Regions from separate parts of the Paenibacillus jiangxiensis genome, predicted to be linked through region 1. Evidence: predicted binding sites of a transcription regulator. Region 1 holds the regulator's gene; the other holds the start of a gene.
The links. Region 1 encodes NrdR, which represses ribonucleotide reductase genes. Its sites were predicted from a motif close to AACACNATATATNGTGTT; they were not measured.
Positions count from the first base shown of each region.

Region 2: ACI1P2_RS25725 (anaerobic ribonucleoside triphosphate reductase) is a predicted target of NrdR. The motif match lies at 2,418-2,435, and genes of this name have one in related genera.

Region 1 is NZ_JBJURI010000005.1:89,526-93,948, forward strand. Features, by position in the region: gene ytaF (sporulation membrane protein YtaF) at 1-150, shown strand, start outside; gene coaE (dephospho-CoA kinase) at 169-765, shown strand; gene ACI1P2_RS06940 (lytic transglycosylase domain-containing protein) at 762-1,325, shown strand; gene ACI1P2_RS06945 (alpha/beta-type small acid-soluble spore protein) at 1,385-1,612, opposite strand; gene nrdR (transcriptional regulator NrdR) at 1,720-2,187, shown strand; tRNA gene ACI1P2_RS06955 (tRNA-Ala) at 2,287-2,359, shown strand; gene ACI1P2_RS06960 (hypothetical protein) at 2,575-2,718, shown strand; gene ACI1P2_RS06965 (discoidin domain-containing protein) at 2,715-4,423, shown strand, end outside.
Region 2 is NZ_JBJURI010000033.1:37,611-42,033, reverse strand. Features, by position in the region: gene nrdG (anaerobic ribonucleoside-triphosphate reductase activating protein) at 1-429, opposite strand, end outside; gene ACI1P2_RS25725 (anaerobic ribonucleoside triphosphate reductase) at 426-2,363, opposite strand; gene ACI1P2_RS25720 (RrF2 family transcriptional regulator) at 2,596-3,039, shown strand; gene ACI1P2_RS25715 (spore germination protein) at 3,239-4,423, shown strand, end outside.

The DNA.
Region 1 (4,423 bases):
ACAGCGGCAACCATAGCGGTATTCAGCGGGCTGTTTTTGATCGCTGGCATGAAGGCAGGGTTCCGTTTGGCAGCCTTCCGCTTTATGAAGGTATTCAGCGTACTGCCTGCATTACTGCTAATTATTATGGGTATGATGAAATTGTTATAGCCGAAAGCGGGTGAATACATGATTATCGGTTTGACCGGGGGCATTGCCACCGGGAAGAGCACGGTATCGGCGCTGCTGGCAGCCAGGGGTGCGCTGCTGGTCGATGCCGATGCCATTGCCCGGGAAGTGATGCTTCCGGGGCATCCTGTGCTGAACGCTGTTGTCCGTCATTTCGGACAAGAGGTTTTGAATGAGGACGGAACGCTGCATCGCAAGAGGCTTGGGGCGATTGTATTCGCCAATCCTTCGGAGCGCCAAGCCTTGAATGAAATTACCCATCCCGCCATTCGGCAGGAGATCATACGGCGGATGAATGCTTACGAGGCGGAGTTTCCGGACAAGCTCGTCGTCGTGGATATTCCGCTGCTGTATGAGTCCAGGCTGGATAATCTGTTTCAAAAGGTTATGGTCGTCTATGTTCCGGCGGAGGTTCAGCTCAAGAGGCTGATGCAGCGTGACGGGCTGACACCAGAGCAAGCAAGACAGAGACTTGACGCACAGATGCCGATTGAGGAGAAGAAGCGTCTTGCGGATATCGTTGTGGATAACAGCCGTGATGTAGCTGATACAGAGCGGCAATTGGATGAGTTGTTGGAGCGGAAGGTATTTTCATGAGGATTTTGCGTAAAAAAAGAGTTCTGCTTGTTTTGTTTGTAGCTTTTGTGCTTTTTTTATTCCTAAGCTCGAATTGGATGTCCTGGTTTTATCCGATCCATTACAAGGATGAAATCAGGGAACATGCTCAAATGTATGAAGTCGATCCGTTCCTCATTGCCTCCATTATCCGCGTGGAGACTAATTATGAGACAAGCAAGGAATCACGCAGGGGAGCGCTTGGCCTGATGCAGCTGATGCCGGATACGGCGCAGTGGATTATGGATAAAACAGGTTTTCCCCGGGTTCCGCTTGAGCTGATAAGGGACGAGCCTGATATGAACATTAAGCTCGGTACCTGGTACGTACACAGTCTGGGGGAGCAATTCCAGAACAATCCGGTGGCAATGATCGCCGCATATAACGCGGGCCCCGGCAAGGTGAAAGAATGGATGCGGGAAGGGGTTTGGGATGGCAGGGAACAGACGGTTAAGCAGATCCCGTTCGGGGAAACAAGGCATTATGTACAGCGGGTCATTCATTATTACAGGCAGTACACGAAAATATACGGCCAGTTTTAATGAATAGGAATGGCGGGACAAGCCGTTTGACCTGTCCCGCCGTTTTAAGGGGTTAAGAATTAACGAAATTGACCGGCCAGTTGCTGCTCAGCGATTGTCACCAGGCGTTTCGTGATGAAACCCCCGATCGAACCGTTTTCGTAAGAAGTCATGTTACCTTGGTAACCGTCTTGTGGAATAGAGATACCAAGTTCCTGAGCAACCTCGTATTTAAGCTGTTCCAACGCGCCGGAAGCTTGTTTCACTACCAGGTTGTTGGAGTTTCCATTGCTACCACCTTGTCCCATTGCTGTTCACCTCCTCCGGGTTGGTACAAGTATTATGTGCAGGAAGACAGATTTTATGACTCTTATTAAAAATGAAGTTATTGGTAAAAGGAAGTGAGCGAGTTTTTATGAAATGTCCATTCTGCGGTTATGCAGGCACCAAAGTGCTGGATTCAAGACCAGCGAATGAAAATAAATCGATTCGGCGCCGCCGTGAATGCGAGCAATGCAGCCGGCGGTTTACCACCTTTGAAATGGTGGAGGAAACGCCGCTGATGGTCATTAAGAAGGACGGCAGCCGCGAGGAGTTCAGCCGTGACAAAATATTGCGGGGGCTCATCCGGGCCTGTGAGAAGCGGCCGGTGTCCGTTGAGCATCTGGAACGGATCGTCTCTCAGGTGGAAAATTCGCTGCGCAACACCGCAGCAGCCGAGGTGGAAAGCCGCGATATCGGCGAGCTGGTCATGGAGCAGCTGTACCCGGTGGATGAAGTGGCCTATGTCCGTTTTGCTTCAGTATACCGCCAATTCAAGGACATCAACATGTTCATGAAGGAACTGAAAACATTGCTCTCCAAGGACACGGCCGACGAATAAATCGTCGGCCTCAGGCGGTGAAAAAGTATTGACAGAAGCGCTTGAATTTTATATGATATAGAAGTCGCCGCGAACGGATGACAAATTGAATAAGAATTTGGGGCCTTAGCTCAGCTGGGAGAGCGCATCGCTGGCAGCGATGAGGTCAGGGGTTCGATCCCCCTAGGCTCCATAAAAAAAGGAAGCTTCACTCGTCAGAGTGAGGTTTTCTTTTTTTTTATGGGCTCATGAAGGGAGCGAACCCCCGGGTTCGTTCCTGATAAACTTCATCAAATCTGCTCATAAATTCCACAAGGCCGGGCAAAACGGTCGTGAATCCGCCGCCAAGTAAACGTACTGACAAGGTAGGTTTTTTGATGTGGTCCATGTATGAAATGGCTTTGCGGCATGGGCTATTATGCAACAATTACCACTGCAATTCAGAAGATATTTGCTGGTGAAAGTGACGACATGCAGGCTATACTTGACGAGGCGGCTGAAACGGATCAAAGGGATTTCTTTGATAAAATTGAGTTTGGAGGATTAAAATGAAGAAACGATTAGCCTGGTTAAGCATATTAACGATGCTGTTTACGACCGTTGTTTTCTCGTTCGGTTTACCCGTAGTTCAAGCGAAGGAAAGACCGAATCTGGCATTGGGAAAACACGCCACTTCAAGCAGCAATAATGGTGAATATACGGCTGACAATGCTGTTGACGGTAAACAGGATAGCTACTGGGAAAGCAAAAATCATAAGCTCCCGCAATGGATTCAAGTGGATCTCGGGAAAGCAACCCGTATTGACCGCGCCATATTGAGGCTTCCTGCGGGTTGGGAGACTAGAACACAGACCTTATCCATCCAAGGAAGTACAAATGGATCTGATTTCTCGGACTTAGTGAGCTCTAAAGACTATAAATTTAAGCAGGCCGCCAGCAATGCCGTTACAGTCGACTTCAACGCAACTAGTGCTCGCTATGTACGGGTTAACATAACAGCTAACACCACTTGGCCAGCCGCACAAATTTCCGAGTTGGAGGTTTACGGTACGTCTACTGATGTTCCTGACTCAGAGGCGTCTACAGCCACCGCAAATCCTGCTATCACACAAAATTCCGGGCGTGGTGCTAACATGCCATTTACCGTATTAGAAGCGGAGTCTTCATCCAATCGAACGAATGGAACGGTATTGGCAAAGAATTTTACGCCTGGAGACTTTGCAGGTGAAGCATCGGGCCGTTCAGCAGTTCGTCTGGATGCAAATGGAGAATATGTGGAGTTTACACTCACTTCTCCAGCAAATGCGTTTGTATTCCGTAACGCTGTTGCCGAAAACACCACAGGAACAATCAGTATTTATGCGAATGGTGCCGATATCCGCAACTTTACTGTAACATCCAAATTTTCTCACGTGTATGCAACGCCTACGACGCTTGGGCGGCTGGGATATGATAACCAAGGAAAAAAAGCTTACTGGTTGTATGAGGATTCCCAGTTACTGCTTGATAAAGTATACCCGGCCGGAACCAAGATTAAAATTCAAAAAGACGCGGGAGATGTTCCCTGGATTTACATAGACATGATCGAAACGGAACATGTGGCGCCTCCGGCTCAAAACCCGGACCCGACCAAATATGTAGAGGTTTCAAAGTCCAAATCAATCGAACAGGCTTTGAATGAATTCAGACAAGATAAAACGAAGAAAGGAATCTTTATTCCTGCAGGCGAATGGACGCTAAATAAAAAAATTAGTCTATACGGGCGCGCAACGCAAATCATTGGCGCTGGTCCTTGGCATACCAAGCTGGTTGCGCCGCAGAATCGAACGAATACGGATGTTGGGTTTAATATCGGTTCGACAGCCAATGGATCAGTCATTAAAGATCTGTCAGCCTGGGGCAATTATGTGTACAGAGTAGATGGACCGGGGAAATTCATTGATGGCAACGGCATGCAGAATGTAACGATAGAGAATGTCTGGGCCGAGCACTTTATCTGCTTGTATTGGGGTGTCAACTCTTCGCACAATACGTTCAGAAATAACCGCATTAAGAACATATTTGCGGATGCCATCAATATGACCAATGGTTCCTCATACAATGTCATAGACAACAACTATGCCCGAGGCACCGGTGACGATTCATTCGCATTATTCAGCGCAATCGATTCGGGCGATTCTTACAATGCAGGCAACCAGTACACCAACCTTACAGCAACCTGTGTAAGAAGAGCTGCGGCTTTTGCAGTCTATGGCGG
Region 2 (4,423 bases), on a different contig from region 1:
TCCCCGGAAGGGGAGGGAGACGTCCTTCTCTTCTGCGATAAAGGGACCGTCCACGATGACGTCGCACAGTCTGGCAAGCTCAAGCATGGACGAGTCCTGGATCAGCGCTCCGAACGTAAAGCCTGTGTACGCCCAGACCGTATGGGCGGGGCAGGCGGCTCTGTAGGCCTGTACGAACGGGATGCATTCCACCGCCGAGAAGAAGGGATCACCGCCGCACAGCGTAAGCCCGTCCAGCAGCGGATTGGCCGACGCTTCGCGGATCACGGCCTGCTGCAGCTCCCGTGTAAAGGTATCCCCCGCGCGGAAGCTCCAGGAAGCGGGGTTAAAGCAGCCGGGGCAGGCATGGCGGCAGCCGCTGATGAATACGACGGCACGCAGGCCGCTTCCTTCATTCAGCGATTCGGGAATATAACCGCACCAATTCAACGATGCTTCACCCGGTCCCGAACCTCCGCCTGCTTGGCCGCATTAAAGCGGACGGTATAATCTCCGGTCAGGTAACCTGTGACGCGGCGCAGCCGCTGAAAGTGGGTGTCCCGCTCATCCGTGCCGCATTGCGGGCACTCGCTGCCAATGATGCCCTCATATCCGCAATCCGGACAGCGGTCAATCGGGTGATTGATGGAGAAATACCCAATATTCTGGGACAAGGCGTACTGCACGATGGTCCGGAACGCATCCGGGTTGCTGCGGGCATTGCCGTCCAGTTCAACATAGGAGATGGCGCCCGCATTGCAATAAGCATGGAAAGGCGCCTCGAGATCAATCTTGCGTGCTGCCGCCACCTTGTAATACACGGGAATATGGAAGGAATTCGTGTAATATTCGCGGTCCGTAACCCCTTCAATCTGTCCAAATTCCGCGGCGTCCAGCTTCGTGAATTTGCCTGCCAGCCCCTCGGCAGGTGTCGCAAACAAGGTGATGTTCAGGTCATGTGTTTCGCTCATCCGGTCACAGAAGGTGCGCATGGCGGCAATGACCCGCTGTGCTTCCCTGTGTACGACATCGCTCTCCCCGTGATGCTTGCCGTACATCGCTTTCATGCATTCTGCCATCCCGATAAATCCGATCGCCAATGTACCGTGCTTCAGCAGACGGCCGACCTCTTCCTCGGGCGACAGCTGGCTTCCGCCTTCCCATACATCCTCCCTCATCATGAAATCGGAGGCCTTCGCAGGCTGATGTGCCTGAATGCGATAACGGTGGATCAGCCCCTCCAGGGCAATGTTCATGCTCTTCTCCAGCTTGGCATAGAATCCCTTGATATCCGGGTGATTGCGGCTCCCTCTGCAAATCCCGTGCTCAATGCCGATGCGTGGCAGGTTAATCGTATTGAAGGACAGATTTCCTTTCCCGCTCTGGCGGTTTCTGCCGAACCGGTCGCCGATGGTGCGGGTGCGGCAGCCCATGGTGGCTATAATCGTATCCGGGTCGTTTTCGCGGTAATACGGCAGATTAAAAGAAGCGTCCACGTTGACGAAGTTCGGGTACAGGCGCTTGCTGGAGCATTCGACGGCCAGCAGGAACAAGTCGTAGTTAGGATCGCCGTGCTTTTGGTTGATCCCCTGCTTGCACTGGAAAATATGCTGCGGAAACACCGGCGTCTCGCCCGCGCCCAGCCCGCTGATCGTTGCTTCCAGCAGCGCGCGTGCTACAAGCCTTCCTTCGGGTGAAGTGCACATGCCGTAATTGAGCGAGGTGAAAGGAATCTGACCTCCGGCCCGGCTGCTCATCGTATTCAGGTTGTGTATGAGGGACTCCGCCGCCTGGCGCGTTTCTGTTCCCGTCTCTTCCATAGCGAACGCGTAGGAGCGTGGGCATGCTTGCCGGGCCGTTTCACTTTCCATATGTATTTGCTCATAGTCAAGCGAGGCTGGCTCTGCGAAAAGCCGCTGTCCCTTGCTAAAGTGTCTTCGGAAAGAACGAGCTACATAGGGGGCAAGGTCCCAGTCGATCTTATTGGCGGACACGCCGCCAAATTGGCTGTTTTGCTGCGCCTGAAAAATGATGGCCACAAGCGCCATGGCGGACATGATGGTCTGGGGTGTCCGTACCGACCCGTTGCCGGTATTAAATCCTCTTTCCAGCAGCCTGTTAAAGGGAATAAAGATACAGTTGGTCGTGCCAAGCGCATACTGGTCCAGATCGTGGACATAGACGTATCCCTGATCTACCGCCTGCTTGAGCTCCCCTGGGAGAATGAATTCCCTGGCATACCATTTGGCGTATTCCGATCCCAGCCTGCTCATTTTGCCGCTGAAGGATTCTCCGTTCAGATTGGCATTTTCGCGCAAAATGTCGGGATCACTCGCTCCGATCACCCGATCACCGATGGCATGGACGTTGGGGTCTGACAGCATATTCATCATTTGTTCCTCCATATTTCACAATATATAGATCACATTTCCCTTATTTTAGCTATATATTGTATTTGGTTATGTGATGTTAATCACATTAAGCTTGTCGTTAAATGAAAGCGTGGAATTTCAAGTGTCGTAAATGCCCGTATTTTAGAAAGCGTTTTCCTTGAACTTGGAGCTGTCTTCACGTACAATGCAGACAACGGATTTTACATTTAGGGGTGCCATTATTGTGACTATGGAGAAAAAAGCGCGGACGGCTACGCCCAAGTGGCTTGGCGTAGCCGTTCAGGCGCTCTTATATCTGAATAGAGAAGACGGAAAGCTGCTATCAAGCGGGGAAATCGCAGGGGCCATCGGAAGCGAGGTGACGCTTGTGAGACGGGTTCTGACACGGCTTGTACAAGCGGAAATCGTTACTGCCAGAGAAGGAAGAGAGGGTGGTTACATGCTCGCCAGGTCCCCTGATGAGGTCACCCTGGCTGATATTTACCGGGCTGTGGAAATTTGCGATCCCATCTGTCCGGGGATTCTCCCCAAGCCGGAGCATAATGAATTTTGTACGGATGTTGCTGCCGCCGTCTCGGAAGTTATTGAAGCAACCGAGAAGCAGATGCTGGAGCTGTGGGATGCTCATACGCTGGCGTCCCTTGCCAGCCGCTGTGAACAGGATTGATCGCTGTGTGGGGCAGGTTCCATTCGTGGAGTATGATTATGAACAGACCAGGCCGGCTGCCGGTCGAGGATTGAAAAAAAGCTGTGATCCATTGCTGCTGCAGGGGTCGCGGCTTTTTCTATTTTCACTCCTGAAAAAAGCATAATTGAGCATAAATTGTACATACTCCAGGTATATCCAATCCGGAGGGGATAACGCCATGATACGCTTTCGTTCGAAAAAACCGATACGACGAACCGGGGGCAGTACTCCACCGTCTCCCAAGCCGGTCGATGAAAAGCTTACCTGGGACCTGGAAGCGAACCTGGAGCATTTTCAGAAGCTGACCGGGGGCAGCCCTGACTTTATTGTCCGTAAATTTTATACCGGAATTGAACACCCCGTTAAGACAGCCATTGCCTATCTGGACAGCATGGTGAATACCGACGCCGTCAACAATCTGGTGATGCGTTCGCTGCTAGGGGAGCCGGCAAGAGAAGCTACCGCCAATGAACCGACAGCTGAGGGCATATTCCGTCTGCTGCAGGAACGGGCTTTGACAGTGGGGGAAATCAAGGGGTACCAGGAATGGAAGATCATGATGGCCGCGCTGCTGTCCGGGGATACGCTCATCTTCGTGGACGGCTGCGAGCGGGTCATCGGCTGCAGCACACGTGGGGGGGAGAGCAGGGCAGTCAGCGAGCCTACTACGCAGAATGTGGTGAGAGGCCCCAAAGACGCCTTTGTCGAATCCCTGTTCACGAATGTTGCTCTGATCCGGCGGCGGATTAAGAGCACTGATCTTGCACTGGAAGTGCTCCAGATTGGTGAAACCACTTTAACGAACGTTGCCTTGCTGTATATGAAAACCATTGCGGATGAAAATACGGTCGATGAAGTCAGACGGCGGGTGAACGACATTAATATCGACGCCATCTTTGAATCAGGCATGGTAGAGGAATTGGTCCAGGATCGCAGGCTGACTCCTTTTCCAACCATTTATAATTCGGAGCGTCCGGATACTGTGGCCAGCAACCTGCTGGAGGGAAGGATTGGCCTTATCATCGACGGTTCGCCTTTTGTTCTGATGATGCCTGCAGTGTTTGCCAATTTCTTTCAAAGCTCCGCCGATTACGCAGAGCGGTATGATTTGGCTACAGCGCTCCGGCTGCTGCGGTATGTTTGCTTTATCATCCTGGTTCTCGGTCCCTCGATATATATCGCGTTTACAACCTTTCATTACGAAATGATTCCCACCCCTCTCCTGATCAGCATTCTTGCCCAGCGGGAGACGGTGCCATTTCCAGCATTTTTGGAAGCTGTACTGCTGGAATCCACCTTTGAAATCATGAGGGAGGCGGGTATTCGCATGCCCCGCTTAGTGGGCCAGACGGTGTCGATCGCG